3 regions of the Mesorhizobium sp. B4-1-4 genome follow, and region 3 is predicted to be linked to each of the others. Evidence: predicted binding sites of a transcription regulator. Region 3 holds the regulator's gene; each other region holds the start of a gene.
What was found. The regulator PhoB, encoded in region 3, activates phosphate uptake and scavenging genes when phosphate is short. The targets are predictions, from matches to a motif close to TGTCATNNANCTGTCAT.

Region 1 (6,181 bases), 930 kb from region 3:
CATGGCGGCCTGGCCCTCTGCGCTGGTGACGAAGTCGATGAATTTCCGCGCCGCGTCCATGTGCTGGGTCTTGGCGCTGATGCCGAGGCCCTGCGGAAGCGACACCGAACCTTCGCTCGGATAGACCGCGACGACGGGTTCGCCGGCGGCGATCTTCGAGAAGATGGCGCTGTCCTGATTGATGCCGACCGAGGCATCGCCGGTGAGCACAGCCTTGTTCACCTTGCCGCCGCTCGACAGGCCCGACAGGGACTTGTTGGTCAGCGTCTTGGTCAGCAGGGCCTTGCCGGCGTCGAGGCCGTTGGTCTGGAAAAAGCCGGCCAGCCATTGATAGGCAGGGCCCGACAGATTGGGATCCTTGGCCGCGACCTTGCCTGCGAAGGACTGAAGATCGGCCCACGACTTGGGCAGCTTGTCGGCGGGCACTTTCTTGGTGTTGACCTCGATGGCCGTGGTGCTGGTGCCGGTCGGCAGGAAAGCGTGGCTCTGCGGGATCAGCGACTTGCCGAGATCGGTGAATGCCACCTTGTCGTAGGCGGCAGCGGGAATGGCCTGCAGCACGTGGTCGGCCGCCATGCGCTCCATGACGGCGGAGCCGTCGAGCCAGACGATATCGAACTGCGGGTTGCTGCCTTCGGCAGCGATCTTGCCCAGCGTCTCGCCGGTGCTGCCAGGCTCGACGACGTCGACCGTGAGACCGGTCTTGGCCTGGAAGGCCTTGGCCACCGGGCCAGCGAAATCGAGCGCGTCATAAAGCACGAGGTCTGATGCCGAAGCAGGTGCTGCGGCTGTCAGCGCGCTCAAGCCAATTGCGAAGCAGAAAATGGTACGGGCGTTCATCTTGTTCTCCAGTGGATTTCCCATGGGCATAGTAAGCCCCATTGTATCATGTATAAACAAATTGAATGTTTTGTGTCATGCGCAGGAGTTTCTACTTTTTATTGCCATCATTCTTGCGGACGCCACGCTTTATCCATGCCTTGTCGATCGCCCCACGAACCGTGCTCAGCCGCTCGAGGGCATCAAAGGCGGCTTCGCTGTTTCGTTTCGCCAGCCCGATGATCATCGCTTCGATGAGCACGATCGTGCCGCCATGCATGGCCAGGTGATCGGCCTTGCCGCGCGGTATTGGCAGCGTCTCGGCCACCTTGCCGGACACCAGTGGAGCCAGATTGTCGCTGATGAGCACGACCGGGACATCGACCTGCCTGGCTTGTTCGAGAATGATCTCGACCTCGCGGTAGAGCGGCGCATAGGCCATCATCAGCACGGCGTCGCCCTTGGCGAGCCACAGCAGGCGGTCGGCGAGCGCAATTCCCGATACCGACAGCGCGCTGGTCGGCAGGCCGATCCGGTTGAATTGCAAACTGGCATAGTCGGCCATGGCGCCCGATGGACCGATGCCGAAGACATGGCGGCGATTGGCCTGCGCCAGAATGTCGATGCTGCGCTCGAACGCGGCCGCCATCTCCGGACGCTTCAGCACGTCGAGCACGCTCTCGTGGATGTCGATCACATGTCGCAATGCGCCGGCGCTGTCGTCGCCGGTCTCCTGCAAGGTGCGCGCCAGGCGCTTGCCGGGGGATGGCGTGCCGGTCAGGTCCGACAGCAGCATCTGGCGAAGCGCCGAGAGGCTTTCGAAGCCAAGCGAGCGCGCCGTCCTAACGACGGTGGCGTCGCTTGTGCCGGCCAATTCGGCGATCTCGGCCGCCGATCCCAGCAGGACGGACTGCTTCTGGTCGACGAAGAACCGCGCCATGCGCTGCTCGGCGGGCGGTAGGTTTTCGAGCGCCGCCTGGACCCGGGCATCGACCGTCGCCTTCCGATCTTTCGAGGCATCATATGTCATGTCGGGCGGTCATTTTTCTGGCTGTAGCAATTGCAACGGGCGCCACCATCCGAAATGTCTATTACAAGGATGTGACAATGGCGGTCGGCCCAGGCGAACATGTCTGCCTGCCGAAAGACGAGCGGCCGCAAACCGCCGGAAGCGGCGGCCGTTGCCTCGTGAGGTGCGAAAATCGAGCTGTAGGGCGGAGGGCCTAGATCATGCCCGACATGTCGGAAAAGGCCATTGCCTTGCGCAGCAGTTCGGCGAAGCGCTCGCCAGCCGCCTCGCGCGGACCGCTGTTGTCGATCGTGGTGACGCCGGGACCGGACAAGGTCACATTGGCGCTGCGCGCCAGCCGGGCCAGCACTTCGCCGCGCGATTCCCGGCCGCGCATTGCCAGTCGCTCGGCCAGCACGTCAGGCGAAGCAGTGATCTCGACAATGGCCAGATTGGCGTAGCGCTCGCGCAAGGAGGGTATGATCGAACGCGACACGTTCGCCACCGCGACATGGCCATTGGCGACCGACCAGTCGACATCGGCGGGCAGGCCATAGCGCAACCCATGCGCCTCCCAGGAGATGGCGAAGGCGCCGTCAGCCTCGGCCTCGACAAAGGCGGCATCGGCCAGCGTGTCGTGATCCTCGCTCGCCGCATCGCTCGGCCTGGTGATGACGCGGCGCACGAATTCCAGCCGGCTCTCGTCGGCAAAAAGCGCGCGGGCGTAGCCGATCACCGTGTCCTTGCCGGCACCGCTTGGGCCTACGACCGCTACAAACACGCCATGGCGGATCGGGAACGTTTCGGCGGACAACTCACGCTCGATCAAGGCGGACACCATCATGCGACCCGGCGCCCCTGCCGCCATACGGTGCGCACGACCGGAACATGATCGTCGACGCGCACGCGCACCAGATCGGCGCGGCGGCCCTGTTCGATGATGCCGCGGTCGGTCAGACCGATCGCTTCGGCCGGGTTTTTCGAAACCATGGCGACCGCCTGCGGCAGCGAAATGCCTTCGACCATGTCGCCGAGGAAGAAGGCGGACTGAATCAGGCTGAAGGGGATGTAGTCGGATGACAGGATGTCGAGCAGGCCGTCGCTGGCCAACGCGCGCGCCGAGACATTGCCCGAATGCGAGCCGCCGCGCATGACGTTGGGCGCGCCCATCAGCACGCCGAGTCCGGCGTCCTTCGAAGCCCGCGCCGCTTCCTCGGTGGTTGGGAACTCGGCGACCCGGACGCCTTGCTCGATCGCCTCCTCGACATGGCCTGTCGTGGCATCGTCATGGCTGGCCAGGACAATGCCACGCTCATGGCAGGCGGCCGCGATGAAGACCCGGTTTGGGCCGGAATTGCGTGCCGATTCCCCCATCCGCTTCTCGCAGAACTTCTGAAAGTCCTGGTCGCTCAGCTTCAGCTTGCGCTGGTAATAATAGGCATAGGTCTCGAGATTGACGAACTGGCGCTGGCCCGGCGCATGGTCCATCAGCGACGCCAATTTCACCCGGTCGTCAGTCTCGAAATTGGCAAAGGCCCGCAGGCAGTCCGGCGCCGAAACTTCGCAGCGCAGATGGATAAAGTGGTCGGCGCGCAGCCGGTCTTCCCGCACGCTGTCCTCGATCGCATCGGCGAGCTTGCGGATGTCGTCCGAGGTCAGGTCGGCGTCTTCATCCATGCCGACCCGCAAGGCGTCGAGCACGGTGGTGATGCCGGCGGTCGCGACCTGCGCGTCATGGGCGAGCACGGCCGCGATAGGGTTCCAGCGCACCTTCGGCCGCGGCGCGTAATGGCCTTCGAGATGGTCGGTATGCAGTTCGACCAGTCCCGGAATTATATAGTCGCCGCCCATGTCGTCGCCGGTTCGGGCAGCACCTGGATCGATGCCGGTGATTAAGCCGTCACGCAGCACCAGCGAACCCTCGACGATCTCGTCGGCAAGCACGATGCGGGCGTTGGAAAGAACAGTCTCGGCGGTCATTTCGGGCAGTCCTCGGTTATCTCCGGCCGGAGCTATTCCGGCAGGCGGTCAGGCGGTTTTTCTGGTCGGGCGCCGTCCCAGCGCGTGCTGCGAAAGCACCAGGAATGGCGCGCCTGGTTCGGGTTCGACGAACAGCGTCAGTCCATCCACCAGCACCGGCTGCCGAAGCACATCCGCGAACAGGCTGTCGATTGCCGCGCGCAGACGAGGGCTTTCCTGTGGCCCTGCCCGCCCGGACAGCGTCATATGAAAGCGGAACGTCTCGAAGACATAGGGGTAACCCCACTGGCAGAGATTGCGGAACTCGGCCGGCTTCAGCGAATCCGGACTGCGCCGTTCGATCTCGGCTTCGGTCAGCGGCGCACGGAACCGGTCGAAATCGCGCACGACGTCGTCGGCGAAGCGGTTGAGCGGCGGCAGCGGACCGTCCGGCACCAGCGCGAAAAAGCTGTCGATCTGGCTGACGACGAGACGCGGGATCGTCACCACCGGCGTCGCCTCGGCGAATTGGTCGAGTGCCGCGCGCAGCGAACTCTCTGTCTCGTTCACCGCAAGACGGAACGGGGCTTTCAGCGTCGCGTGGAAGCCATAGCGGCGCGCCGAAGCGGTGTGGAAGGCAACTTCCGCGGCCGCAAGGTCGGCCACGGCCTCAACCGGCTTTGTCGCCGCGCCGAACGGGTCGCGGCCCAGCCAGTTAGCGGCGATCCGCGCCAGCGGTTCGTCCTGCCGGGGGGCGAAATAGATGGCATAACGCATGGCAAGTCCTCATCAGATCCGTTGCCATAGGTGATTTCCATGACGGATTGACGAAGCTTTGAAGGGTTTTCGAAGGCAAATCGCTCCTTCAGTTCCTTAGCCGACGATTTTTCCGAGCTGGACCAATAGCTTCACCGGTCCCGCCCCGATTCTCAGGCCTTCATCAACCATTCGTGCTCGGGGGCATTGTGGAATTTCCACGTCCGCTTTGGTCCGGCCATGACGTTGAGATAGTAGAGGTCGTAGCCGTGGCAGGCGGCGCAGGGGTGATAGCCCTTGGGCACCAGCACCACGTCGCCATCCTCGATCGCCATGGCCTCGTCCAGTGCGCGATGCCCATTCTTGTCGGCGTCGGTATAGACGCGCTGGAAGGCAAAGCCCTGCGGCGGGTTGAGGCGGTGATAGTAGGTTTCCTCGAGATAGGATTCGGCGGGCAGATTGTCCTGGTCATGCTTGTGCGGCGGGTAGCTCGACGTATGGCCGCCCGGCGTGATGACCTCGACCACCAGGAGTGAGTCCGCTGGCTTGCCTTCCGGCAGGATGTTGGTGACGTAGCGCGTATTGGTGCCCTTGCCGCGCACCTCCTGGCCGAGATCGTCCGGCCCGATCACCCGAACCGGCAACCGGCCGCCCAGGCCCGGCGCCGAGCAGACCGCCAGTTCCAGCTCGGTATCGGCCGTTACCGACCAGTCCGATCCCTCGGGAACATAGACCGACCACGGCTTGCCATCGAAGGGCGACATTCGCTCGCCGAGCACCCCAAGATCCTTGCCGCCGGCGGTGGCGGTGCCCTTGCCGGCCACGAACACCAGGCAGACCTCGCGATCGGCCGTTTGGCCCGAGGCACTTTCGCCCGGCTTCAGCCGATGCAGGTCGAAACCGACATACGTCCAGCCGGCGCTTTTCGGCGTCACGTGGGCAACGCGGCCATGGCCCTTGTCGGCCTTCACCAGCAGTTTCGACATTTTTGTCTCCTATTCCGTTGGCTTGAAGGATTCCCTGAAGCCAAGCCGCCTGTTTGAAAGGGTGCAGTGCTTCTAACTTCGTCATCCTAGGGCGCAGCAAGGAGCGTAGCGACGCAGCGCAGACCCTAGGATCCATGCCAAGACTTTGAAGCTGGTGTGACGGTGCAGAATTCCGCTCCGCTGTGCCCTTCGGCCGAGGTAACGGCATGGATCCCAGGGTCTCCGCGACGGAGCTTCGCTCCTGCTTCGCCCTAGGATGACGAAGTTGGAAGGGCGCCGGCCGAAGATTTGCGAAGGCCAAGCTAATCGCCAACGCATAGGATCAGTCACTCCTTCGCTTCGGGCTCGGCCGTTGCCTTGCTCTCGTCGGCCGGCTTGTAGAGGTAAAAAAACTGCCAGACGCCATAGCCGGCAAAGCCGAGCGCGATGACGCCCCAGAACGGCGTGCCGGTGGCGAACTCGATGACCGACCAGAGGACGCAGACCGCGACGACGGCGACGCGCCGCCAAAGTGGTCGGAAGAAGGGATGTTCGGAATCTTTCATCAGCCCAATCTATAGCAACCCGCCTCGCGGGGAACCCTCGCGTCAGGCATGCGGAAAACCTTGCGTTTCGACCGTGTAGCCGGCGGCCGTCATCGCCCGCATCAGTT
Region 2 (6,181 bases), 2.0 Mb from region 3:
AAATCGAGGAACGACTGGCCCGGTGGCTGCTGATGGTCCACGATCGGACTGAGGGAAAAATCTACCTGACACATGAATTTCTGGCGACCATGCTTGGCGCTCGGCGTCCCGGCGTAACAACAGCCCTGCAAATGCTTGAATATCGGGGACTGGTTCACGCCAAGCGCGGCGAGATCACGATTGTCGACCGCGCCGGCATGATAAAACTCACACACGGAGCCTATGGGGAGGAGGAGCAACGTCACTTCGGCACAGCCTCCAGCTGATTGTCCGCAATCGGAGATAGGATTGGAGCCCGCAAAAAAAATACTCTGTAAAATCGCGTTGGTTTGGGTTCAGGGAGGAAACTCTGGATGACCGGCACGTGGCGCGCCATCACAGTTGCGGCCGAGGCTTATGTTCGTTCCAGAAGCAGCGCCGGATTCTTTTCCATCGCACAGGCAATCCGCGCCATCCGAACATTAATGCCGGCATGCCAGGCTTCCGACAGAATTACGAAGCACTGGCCACGCTGCGGCGGATAAATAGGTAAACGTGTACGTCGGCGAACATCCGCGGGCCTGAAGAGGGTCGTCGGCGGTTCTCTCGTGAGAGCGAAGATGGAAGAGAAGTAGAACTTTCGTATGCTTTATTTGCACACGATCTCTCATAACTACTTGATTTTCTTCACTTACCTGCTCCATCCATCATCGGGCACTCCCGACGGATGACCGTAGGCGATGCGCGCCAGATGACTGCCGCCCGGCAGAAAAAGCACGAGCGGGGCGGTCGAAGCGTCGATCCGCTCACATAAAAGAAACTGATGGCCTGACGCGGAAACCAGGCGCCCGCCGGGCCAGAGATCGGACATGGAATCTCTCAGCAGACGCCATGCATCTGTTTCAGTTCGGCGGCATCGATCACCACGACACCATCGGCATCGGCCGCTACCCAGTCTCCCGGTGCGATCGTGGCTCCTGCAATATCGAGGATGACGTTACCCTCCCCTGCTCCCTGCTTGCGCGGCTTGCGCGGGCAGGTGCCGAGGGCAGCTAACCCGACATTGACGGCATGAAGCGCCTGCGCATCGCGGATCAGGCCATTCACGATCACGCCAGCCCAGCCGTTCTCCAGCACCAGCGCGGCGAAGTGGTCGCCGAAGACCGCGTGCTGCCGCGAGCCCCGATTGTCGATCACCAGCAATCGGCCCTCGCCTTTTTGCTCCAGGAGCCGGCGGATCAGCGCCGTATCGTCTTGGGCAGCGAAGGTGGCGGCAGGCCCCTGAAAAGAGGCTTTGCCGCCGAAGCTCCGCCACGGCAGATCGACGATCCGCGCGCGCTCCGCGAAAAGATCGCAAAGATCGGCGGTCGCCGAAGGAAAGCGGATGACGGGTGCGGTCATTGCGGTCGCTCTCCGTCGGTCGTCACGTGCCAGAGAATACGTTCCTCGAGTGCATCGAAAGCCTCTCGCCGGTGCAGCGAAAATCGATTGTCGAAGAGCATCAGGTCGTCCGGCTCGATGCTGTCTCCCCAATAGCTGTCGAACCGTTCGATGATGCTCCACAGAACGTTCGAGAGCTTTTCGCTCTCTTGCGCCGAAAGACCCTCGATCAGGCATCCACGCTGGCGTGGAGGAAATAGCGAGAGCCGGCCCGTCGCCAGGTCGCGGCGCACCAGCGGGTGCTTCGGGCCAATATGGCGGCGGTCGGCTCCCTCCGGCAAGGCCTGGATGTCCGCGGCATATTCCGTTGCGTACGAGGATTCTGAATAATGAATGGCCTTGAGGGGGGCGATGAAATCCGACAGAACCTTGGGCAGGCTGTCGTAAACGGCCTGCAGGTCCATGAAATAGGTCTTGGGCGGGTGGCGGGTGGGCGCCTTGCGACCGTAGAGGAAGGTCAGCGCCGTCGGCGTATCGAGATAGCTGCCGTCGGTATGCCAGGCATTTTCCGACGAACCGCCGTCGCCGAGGACCGTTCCGTCGCGCGACACATTCGACACCACCTTGATCTGCGGGTGCTCCGGGATGTGAACCGTACCAGCAGAATTGGCGCGTCGCAGCGACCGGATCGGTCCGAAACGGCCCGCGAGCCGAACGAGCTCGCCGGGGCCGAGCTGCTGGCCGCGGAAACGCAGCACCTTGTGGGCCGCAACGAGGCCTTTGATCTGTTCGATACGGTTGTCATTGTCGTTCAAGAGCTCGTTCAGGTCGATCCCTGTGACATCGGCCCCCAGCATGGGGGAAAGAGGTTTTGCGGTCTGCACTTTTATCTCCAGTTGGGTTGCCTGCGGGAAGCGGCGTCGTCGTTTTCGATCTCAAACATAGACAACTATGTTTGTCAACGCGGTCAATACGACTTTGTTGGGAGTCCGGAGGTGCTGAGCGGAAAATCAGTAGTCGAGGATAAATTCGACGCGGCTACCGCAATAGGACGTCACGCCATAGAAAATCGGCATGTCGCTGTCGCTGATATTGAGGATCTCCAACTGGAAAACCGGGTCCTGCGCCGCCATCTTCAGGTAACGGGCCTCTTCCGCATCCGGCAAGCGGCATTTGATCCGTGCGGTCTTGCGGCGGAAACTCTTCACGCCCAGTTCGCCAATCAGTTCGGATAGCGAAATTTGCGAACTCTGGCCGACCGGTATGCGGGCAAAGGCTGCTTCCACTTTCGGAAACCGCTCGACGGGAAAATGCAGCCGGGCGAGGTGAACCGGGATGCCGTCGGCCTCGCCGAGCATCGCCGCTGTCAGGATCGGCGAACCGGCCTTGATCTGCAACTGCAAGGCGATGGCCGTCGGGGCGCCATAGATGATCGTGGAGAGGATACGCCGGCTCGGCACGCGCATGTTGTCGAGCAAGTTCTGTTCGAAATAGGTCTGCGATCCGAATCGATAGGCGATGGCATCCTCGACGACGAACGTGCCTCTGCCGCGCTCGGAGCGTACGAGGCCCTGCCCCTGCAGATGTGAAAGGGCACGCCTTACCGTATGTCGATTGACCCCGAAACGCGTGGCGAGCTCGACATCGCCGGGCAGGCGTCCGCCAGGCGTCAAAATCCCCTTTTCAATTTCTTCGACAAGCGTGTCGCTTATATTTTGCCAGATCGCCATTCCATTCCCCGTCCATCTCGTCTGGCCCACCGCAACGCTGCCGTCAAGCAAGGGATGACCGTGTTTTGGTCATGCAGGCGTCACACAATTCTCCTACTAACATAGTTGTCTATATTTGAAATTCCAGCTAGCCGCTTTCCTCGATAATTCGCCATTTCACCACCACGAAAAGGGACGTCATGACCACGAGACGAGAAATGCTGCTCACCGGCTTTGCAGGGCTTGGCATGCTCGCAATGCCTCAGACCCCTGCTGTCGCAGCCGCGAAGACGACGCTGCAAGTCGCCTATTCGCCGGCCAACCTCTCTGCCATGTACGAGGCGGTCGCCAAGGCCTTCACAGAAGAAAATCCCGACATCACGGTGACCGCCCGCGGCTTTGCCACCTATAACGATCTCATGCAGGACAACCTGCGTGGACAGATCACTGGCGGCCTGCCGGACGTCTCCCATGACGGACTCAACCTCATTCGAGTCTACGCGGACCGCAAGTTCGCCGTGCCGCTCGACGACTATATCGCCCGCGAGAACAACTGGAACGCGGCGGGGTATCCGGCCGCCGTCCAGCGTATCGGCAGCATCGGGGGCAAGACTTTTGCGATCCCATTCGCGGTCTCCACGCCGACGATCTTCTTCAACCTCGATCTCGTCAACCGTGCCGGCGGCAATCCCGACAGATTGCCCACTGACTGGCCAGAGATCAACGCGCTTGCGAAGGCAATCGAGGGTTTAAAAGGCAATATTTCCGGCATCTACTACGACTACGCGGCAAGCGGTGCCTTCGCCTTTGAGACCCTGCTGTTCAGCCGTGGCGGTACCATGATGAGCGCCGGCGAAAAGAAACTGCTGATCGACAATCGCGATGGCGGGTGGACGATGGACATGCTGCGCAAGTTCGGGGAAGCGGGTCAGTTGGACATGTCGCGTGACAATGCCCGCCAGGCTTTCGTAGCCGGCACGCTCGGCATCTATCAGAATACCAGCAGCAATCTCGGCAATTTCGACAAGTCGATCGGCGATCGCTTCGCCTATGCAATGGTTCCGGTGCCTCTCTATGAGGGCGGGCGGGCGCCGGCGGCCGGCAACGGCATGGTGATGTTCAGCAAGAAGGACGACCAACGCGATGCCGCCTGGAAATATATTAAGTTCGCCTCCGGCCCGAAGGGGCAGGCGATCATGGCCAAGATGAGCGGCTACGTGCCAGTGAACGACCGGGTGCTGGAGAACGCCGAAATGAAAGCGTTTTACGCCTCGCACCCGAATTATGCGGTAGCGCTCACGCAAATCAAGGACCTCACCGGCTGGTACCTTTTCCCTGGCGAAAACGGCGCGAAGGCCAACGAGGCCTTGACGGTTGCCATGGGCGCTGTCGTGACGCTGAAGAAGACGCCAGACGAAGCACTCTCGGACGTCACCACCCATATTCGCAAGCTGATCGGCATCTGAATGATCGGAGCGGCGGGGGCCCAAATCCGCTGCCGCTCAATTGAACATCATGATGACCATTGACCTGACCCGTACGGTCGCACCAAGGACTCCCCTCCTCCAATCGATCGTATCCGAGGCACTCGGCCGTCTGATGCGAAGAAAGGATCTCGCCGAGGCCCTGCGCCTTCACCATTTCCACGGGACGGACAGCGAGCGCGATATCGCTGCTCGCTGGGTCGGGCGACGCCTCGACTTGCTTTCACCGGAAAGGCTGCTTCTGACGAGCGGAACGCAGATCACGTTACAGATCCTGTTCGCAGCCCTGGCGACGGAAGGCCGGCCGATCTTGTCGGAGGCCCTGTCCTACACGCCTGTGGAACAAATCAGCTCCCGCCTCGATCTGAGGAATATCGGCGTGAGCATTGATGATGAGGGGCTAATCCCCGAGGCGTTCAACGACGCTTGCCGCCGCCATGGACCTGCGCTTGTTTATTGCAATCCAACACTCCACAACCCGACCACCTCTGTCATGCCACTGGAGCGGAGGCAGGCGATCGCCGAAATCGCCCGCCGTCACAATGTGACAATCATCGAAGACGACGTCCATGGAATGCTCGACGATGTGGGCCTGCCCCCGCTCTCCGCGCTTGCGCCGGAACGCTCGTGGTATCTGCAGACGCTCAGCAAGACAGTCGGCCTCGGCCTGCGGGAAACCATTCTGGTGTGTCCAGATCCGGTTGCCGCACAGAAGCTGATCGCCTCCGCGCCCGTTTTTTCCGGCTGGTTCGTTCCCGCTCTTTCGGCCATGCTGCTCGCAGATCTCATGGAAGGTGGAGAGATCGACCTGATCGTGCGCGACGTGGGCGAAGAAATTCGCCGCCGCCAGTATATCGCCGCGTCCATACTGGGGCACGTGCCAGGTCTCAGGACAAAGCGCACCGCAATGAACGTCTGGCTGCCACTCTCCCCTGGCCGGTCGATGGACGACGTCGTGCTTCAAGCCGAGAAGCATGGCGTGTGCATTCGCCACAGCCGCTTCTATGCTACGCGCGATCGTCCTGTCCTGCCTCATGCTGTCAGGCTATCCGTTACTGCGCCGGACAGTTCCGAGGACCTGGCTCGTGGCCTTGAGATCGTCAAGGGTCTGTGCGGGTAGGCGGCGCCTGCGGGGGGATCGGCAAAGGGGTCGTTCCAGGCCGATGCCGCACCGGAGGCGACGTCGAGCCGCCCGTGGTCACTCTGGGCTAACCCGGAGCACCGCGAGTCCCCATCGCAGGTCGGCAGCCGCAAATCCGTGCTGCTGCGCTAATAGGCGGTGAGGAACGCGGGCCATGGACGGTTTAGAAACGTCCAACAATCCTGTCTCTCAACATCTTTGGTTTTGTCATCGTTCTTCTTTCCCTGATCTTTTCGGTCGCTTGGGACCAGGCGCAGTCCGCTTGATATGTAAGGGCCGCACCGGAGCTCGATTAGCCGCAGAAGTCAGGATCGTAAAGCGAGGACGAAAGCCGTTCCGGGCCATTGGCTCTGATGACAAGCTGATGCTCCAGCTTGACACCCTCCCCTCCGCTCTTCAGTCCGGCGAAGGTGCCCACGCACAGAACCATACCTTCTTCGACGTGTCCCTGATGGATCGATCCGCTGGCAAAGCCAGGTCGGCGTCCG
Region 3 (6,181 bases):
GACATTTCATCCGCTCGGCGGCCGTTGCGATTGCAATGGCTGCGGCGTCCACCTTCACCATGTCCGCAGCGTTTGCGGCTGATATCTCCGGCGCTGGCGCCACTTTCCCCTACCCGATCTACGCGAAGTGGGCCGACGCCTACAAGAAAGAGACCGGCATCGGCCTCAACTACCAGTCGATCGGTTCCGGCGGCGGCGTCAAGCAGATCAAGGCCAAGACCGTTACTTTCGGCGCTTCCGACGCGCCGCTGAAGGGTGAAGACCTCAACTCCACCGGTCTCGCCCAGTTCCCGATGGTGATGGGTGGCATCGTGCCCGTCGTCAATCTCAAAGGCATCAAGCCGGGCGAACTCGTTCTCGACGGCACGACGCTGGCCGATATCTTCCTCGGCAAGATCACCAACTGGAACGACGAGGCGATCAAGAAGCTCAATCCCAAGGCCAAGCTGCCAGACCAGGCGATTGCCGTTGTCCACCGTTCGGACGGCTCGGGCACCACGTTCAACTTCAGCTACTATCTCGCCGACGTGAACGCCGACTGGAAGTCGAAGGTTGGCGTCAACAGCGCGCTCGAGTGGCCGGTGGGTATCGGCGCCAAGGGCAATGAAGGCGTTGCCAACAACGTGTCGCAGACCGGCGGCGCCATCGGCTATGTCGAATACGCATATGCCAAGCAGAACAAGCTGACTTACACCGACATGATCAACAAGGACGGCAAGAAGATCGAGCCGACCGCGAAGGCGTTCTCGGCCGCGGCGGCCAATGCCGACTGGAACTCACAGCCGGGTTATGGCGTCATTCTCGCCAACCAGCCGGGCGCCGAGTCCTGGCCGATGACGTCCGCGACCTGGATCCTGCTGTACAAGAAGCCCGATGACGCCGCGGCGACCAGCGAAGCGCTCAAGTTCTTTGCCTGGTCCTATGCGAAGGGCGACAAGATGGCGGGTGAACTGGACTACGTTCCGATGCCGGACAAGGTCGTCAAGAGCGTCGAGGAAATGTGGAGCAAGGACATCGTCGGCAGCGACGGCAAGTCGCTCTACGCCGCCAAGTAACTCTCTTTGTCGAAGGGAGGACGCCTTTGGCGTCCTCCCATTTCTTTCGAATACGAGGGGCTAGATGACCACCGTTTCAGAAGCTACGCCGTTATCGAGCGTCATGCGGTCCAGGGATGCGACAGTGCGGCGCTTCGCCTTCACGGACATGGTGTTTCGGGAGGCTACACGCTCTTCTGCCGTCCTCGTCCTGCTCATCCTCAGCGGCGTCGCCATCTCGTTGTTTGCCGGCTCATGGGAAGCCCTGTCTAAGTTCGGCTTTTCCTTCCTGACGACCGAGGCATGGAACCCGGTCACCGAGAATTTCGGCGCCCTGTCGCCGATCTACGGCACCATCGTCACGTCAGCCATCGCAATTCTGATCGCCGTTCCCATCGGCATCGGCATCGCCGTCTTTCTTACCGAACTTTGCCCGCGGCCGCTGCGGCGCCCGATCGGCATCGCCGTCGAGCTTCTGGCCGGCATCCCTTCGATCATCTACGGCATCTGGGGCCTGTTCGTGTTCGCACCGTTCCTGCAGACGACGATACAGCCTTTCATCATCGACATCTTTCACAACGTGCCCGGGCTCTCCAGCCTGTTCGCCGGCCCGCCCTATGGCATCGGCCTACTGACGTCGTCGCTGATCCTGGCCATCATGGTGCTGCCGTTCATCACCTCGATCACCAAGGACGTGTTCGACACAGTGCCGGCGGTGCTGAAGGAATCGGCCTACGGCATCGGCTGCACAACCTGGGAAGTCACGCGGCGCGTGGTCATTCCCTACACCCGTGTCGGCATTATGGGCGGCGTTATGCTCGGCCTCGGCCGCGCGCTCGGCGAAACCATGGCGGTGACCTTCGTCATCGGCAACGCGCATCGTATCAGCGCCTCGCTGTTCGCGCCGGCGACGACGATCTCCGCGACGATCGCCAACGAATTCACCGAAGCCGACGGCCAACTCTACACCTCTTCACTGGTGGCGCTCGGCCTGATCCTCTTCGTCATCACCTTCATTATCCTTGCCATCGCACGCTATATGCTGATGCGCATCGACGCCCGCACGGGAGCCTGACCAATGTCGACGTCCCTGGCACTCCACAACAGACGCAAGAGAAGGAACGGCGTGATGATGGCGCTCTGCGTCGTCGCCGCCGGCATCGGCCTTGCCTGGCTGGCGCTGATCCTCGGCGCCCTGGTCTACAAGGGCCTGTCCGGCGTTTCGCTGGCGGTCTTCACCGAGATGACGCCACCGCCCGGCGATGCCGGCGGCCTGCTCAACGCCATCTATGGCAGCGTCGTGATGACCGTCATCGGCGTCATCGTCGGCACGCCGATCGGTGTGCTGGCCGGTACTTACATGGCCGAATACGGACGCTTCTCGAAGCTGACCACGGTGGTGCGTTTCATCAACGACATCCTGCTGTCGGCGCCGTCGATCGTTATCGGCCTGTTCGTCTATGAATTGCTGGTGCGGCCGATGGGGCACTTCTCCGCCATCGCCGGCGCCGTCGCGCTGGCCATCCTGGTCATCCCGGTCGTGGTGCGCACCACAGAGGACATGCTCAACCTGGTGCCGAACGCCTTGCGCGAGGCAGGCACCGCGATCGGCGCACCGCGCTGGGTGGTCATCCGCTCTGTCGCCTATCGTGCGGCACTCTCCGGCATCGTCACCGGCATATTGCTGGCCATCGCCCGCATCTCCGGCGAGACGGCGCCGCTGCTCTTCACCGCGCTCAACAACCAGTTCTGGTCAAGCAATCTCAACGCGCCGATGGCCAGCCTGCCTGTCACCATTTTCCAGTTCGCTCTCAGCCCTTACGAGGAATGGCAGCAGCTGGCGTGGACCGGCGCACTTATAATCACCCTAACGGTTCTCGGGCTGAGCATCTTCGCCCGCAGCCTTACCGGACGCAGAGAGGACAGATGAAACCGATGTTGTCCACCGATTTGAACGTGGCCGAGGCTGCCGTGGAAAAGGCCAAGATCGAGGTCAAGAACCTCAATTTCTACTATGGCCAGTCGAAGGCGCTGAAGGACATCAGCCTGTCGCTGCCCGAGCGCAGTGTCACCGCCTTCATCGGCCCTTCGGGCTGCGGGAAGTCGACGCTGCTGCGCGTCTTCAACCGCATCTACGAGCTCTACCCGAGGCAGAGCGCCGAGGGTCAGGTGCTGCTTGACGGCCGGAACATTCTCGACCGCTCGCAGGACCTCAACCTGCTGCGCACCAAGATCGGCATGGTGTTCCAGAAGCCGACGCCGTTTCCGATGTCGATCTATGAAAACATCGCGTTCGGCGTCAGGCTCTATGAGAAGATCAGCAAGGCCGAGATGGACGGCCGTGTCGAGCAGGCGCTGAAGCGCGCGGCTCTGTGGACCGAGGTCAAGGACAAGCTCAACGCCAGCGGCCTCAGCCTTTCGGGCGGCCAGCAGCAGCGTCTTTGCATCGCCCGCACCGTGGCGGTGAAGCCGGAGGTCATCCTGCTCGACGAGCCGGCATCGGCGCTCGACCCGCTGTCGACCGCCAAGATCGAGGAATTGATCGACGAGCTGCAAGCCGACTACACGATCGTCATCGTCACCCACAACATGCAGCAGGCGGCGCGCGTGTCGCGCCAGACGGCTTTCATGTATCTGGGCGAGCTGGTCGAGTTCGATCGTACGGAGAAGATCTTCACATCGCCCCGCGAGAAGCGCACGCAGGACTATATCACCGGCCGCTTCGGCTGATCTCACGCATACGAGGACCAGGATCATGGCCGAACACACAGTCGCTTCTTTCGACGAGGATCTCGGACAGATCAGCAGGCTGATCAGCGACATGGGCGATCTCGCCAGCTCGATGGTCGGCGGCGCCACCAAGGCGCTGCTGAACTCCGACAACGCGCTGGCACAGCGCGTTGTCTCCGACGACGTCATCATGGACGCGCGCCAGCGCGAACTCGACGACCGCGCCATCACGCTGATCGCCAAGCGCCAGCCGATGGCCGACGATCTGCGGCATGTCGTCGGGTCGATCCGCATGGCCGGCGACCTCGAACGCATTGGCGACCTTGCCAAGAACATCGCCAAGCGCGTCGGTACGGTCGGCCTGTCCACCACGCCGCGCGACCTGTCGCATTCCATCGACGCCATGGCGCAGCTGGTGCTGATCCAGGTGCAGGGCGTGATCGAGGAGTATGCGGCGCACGATGCCGAAGCCCTCGCCAAGCTGCGCGCCGATGACGAACGTATCGACGTCAAATACACCTCCGTGTTCCGCGAACTTCTCACCTACATGATGGAGGATCCGCGCAACATCACGGCTTGCACGCATCTGTTGTTCTGCGCCAAGAATCTCGAGCGCATCGGCGACCATGTGACCAACATCGCCGAGAATGCCTACTATGTGCTGACCGGTACGCAGTTGCCCGCGAATCGTCCGAAGCAGGACGAAACGGCGATGTCGGCGCCGGCGGCTTGATCGTCAGAGCGGTTCACCGTTTTACGGAAAACCGCTCTCTCTCTTGTTTCCATGCAATTCCGGACGGAAAACCGCTTCACACTTTTCCTGGAATTGCCTTAGAGGTGACCAGTCGATGATCGCGCCACGCATCATGGTGGTGGAGGATGAGGAGCCACTCGGCGTGCTCCTCCGCTACAATCTGGAATCGGAAGGCTACCAGGTCGAGGTGGTCCCGCGCGGCGACGAGGCGGAGATTCGCCTGCAGGAGAACGTCCCCGACCTCCTGGTGCTCGACTGGATGGTGCCGGCTGTGTCCGGCATCGAACTCTGTCGCCGGCTAAGGATGCGGCCCGAGACCGAGCGGCTGCCGATCATCATGCTGACGGCGCGCGGCGAGGAAAGCGACCGCGTGCGCGGCCTTTCGACCGGCGCCGACGATTATCTGGTCAAGCCGTTCTCGACACCGGAATTCATGGCCAGGGTCAAGGCGCTGCTGCGCCGCGCCAAGCCGGAAGTGCTGTCCAGCGTGCTCAAGGTGGGCGACATCGTGCTCGACCGCGAATCACATCGCGTCTACCGCAAGAAGAGCGAGATCCGGCTCGGGCCGACCGAATTCCGCCTGCTCGAATTCATGATGCGTCATCCCGGCCGGGTGTTCTCGCGCAGCCAGCTGCTCGACAATGTCTGGGGGGAGACGATCTATATCGACGAGCGCACGGTGGACGTGCATGTCGGCCGGTTGCGCAAGGCGGTCAATAACGGCCGCATGCCCGACGTCATCCGCACCATTCGTGGTGCGGGGTATGCAATCCGCGAGGATTGAGCGCGACTTTATTCAGGCCACGTTCTTCCCGGAGCCGGCTTTCGCCTGCATGCCCGGCGCGAAAATCTCCTGGTCGACGAAGGTCAGCGCCCGCATGGCGCAGCCCTCGCGGATCAGCGGCAACTCGTTGGGCTCGGTGTCGAAGGAAATCGATTTCGAGTGCTGGCCGCCGGCGGTCTGGGCGATGGCCTCGCGCAATGCCGGCTCGATCAGGTCGAAGGCGGCGGCGCTGACGCCGACCATGGCGACGGGGGCGGGATCGATCAGCGCGAACAGGCTGCCGAGGCCGTAGCCCAGCGCCTCGCCGGCCCTGCGGTAGGCCTCGCGCTCGGGCCCGTCCGTTTGCCGCGCCGTCGCCGCCAGCGCCCGCATCTGCGCGTCGCTGACATCGGCGACCGGCTCGGTGTCCTCGCTGAGCTGCCTGGCGTTGCGCCAGATGGCGTAATTGCCGGCATAGGCTTCGACGCAGCCGCGCCGCCCGCAGCGGCAGAGCGCGCCGCCTGGCCGATGGATCATGTGGCCGAATTCGCCGCCCGAGGAATGGGTGCCGGTGAAGAGCTCGCCCTTCAGCACCAGGCCCATGCCGATACCGTGCGAAAGGAGAATGGCGATGAAGTCGTCGCGGTAACGCTCCGGATCGCGCCAGCGCAGCGCCACCGCCATCATGTTGCAGTCATTCTCCACGGTGGCGGGGATGCCGAACTCGGCTTCGAGTATGTCGGCGAAGGCGATGTCGGTCTGCGGCGTGATGGGCGACCACAGCATTGCCCGGGCATCGGTGTCGGTGATGCCCTGGATCGCCAGCGCGATGCGGGCGACGCTGCGCACGTCGAGGTCGGGATCCTCCAGGCGCCGCCGCACGATGGCGACGCATTCGCC

Region 1: a site for PhoB is predicted at 4,604-4,620, ahead of FJW03_RS25765 (DUF1045 domain-containing protein). Genes of this name have one in related genera too.
Region 2: a site for PhoB is predicted at 3,157-3,173, ahead of phnF (phosphonate metabolism transcriptional regulator PhnF). Genes of this name have one in related genera too.

What each region holds. Positions count from the first base shown of each region.
Region 1 is NZ_CP083950.1:5,339,460-5,345,640, forward strand. Features, by position in the region: gene FJW03_RS25745 (ABC transporter substrate-binding protein) at 1-840, opposite strand, end outside; gene FJW03_RS25750 (MurR/RpiR family transcriptional regulator) at 932-1,849, opposite strand; gene phnN (phosphonate metabolism protein/1,5-bisphosphokinase (PRPP-forming) PhnN) at 2,043-2,672, opposite strand; gene FJW03_RS25760 (alpha-D-ribose 1-methylphosphonate 5-triphosphate diphosphatase) at 2,669-3,808, opposite strand; gene FJW03_RS25765 (DUF1045 domain-containing protein) at 3,857-4,564, opposite strand; gene iolB (5-deoxy-glucuronate isomerase) at 4,717-5,529, opposite strand; gene FJW03_RS25775 (DUF3329 domain-containing protein) at 5,856-6,074, opposite strand; gene iolE (myo-inosose-2 dehydratase) at 6,117-6,181, opposite strand, start outside.
Region 2 is NZ_CP083950.1:170,761-176,941, reverse strand. Features, by position in the region: gene FJW03_RS00825 (Crp/Fnr family transcriptional regulator) at 1-266, shown strand, start outside; gene FJW03_RS00820 (hypothetical protein) at 671-850, opposite strand; gene rraA (ribonuclease E activity regulator RraA) at 859-1,380, opposite strand; gene FJW03_RS00810 (TauD/TfdA dioxygenase family protein) at 1,377-2,243, opposite strand; gene phnF (phosphonate metabolism transcriptional regulator PhnF) at 2,370-3,089, opposite strand; gene FJW03_RS00800 (extracellular solute-binding protein) at 3,269-4,534, shown strand; gene FJW03_RS00795 (PLP-dependent aminotransferase family protein) at 4,587-5,672, shown strand; gene FJW03_RS00790 (M24 family metallopeptidase) at 5,986-6,181, opposite strand, start outside.
Region 3 is NZ_CP083950.1:4,407,699-4,413,879, reverse strand. Features, by position in the region: gene pstS (phosphate ABC transporter substrate-binding protein PstS) at 1-1,055, shown strand, start outside; gene pstC (phosphate ABC transporter permease subunit PstC) at 1,120-2,109, shown strand; gene pstA (phosphate ABC transporter permease PstA) at 2,113-2,964, shown strand; gene pstB (phosphate ABC transporter ATP-binding protein PstB) at 2,961-3,764, shown strand; gene phoU (phosphate signaling complex protein PhoU) at 3,790-4,497, shown strand; gene phoB (phosphate regulon transcriptional regulator PhoB) at 4,613-5,302, shown strand; gene FJW03_RS21140 (ROK family protein) at 5,315-6,181, opposite strand, start outside.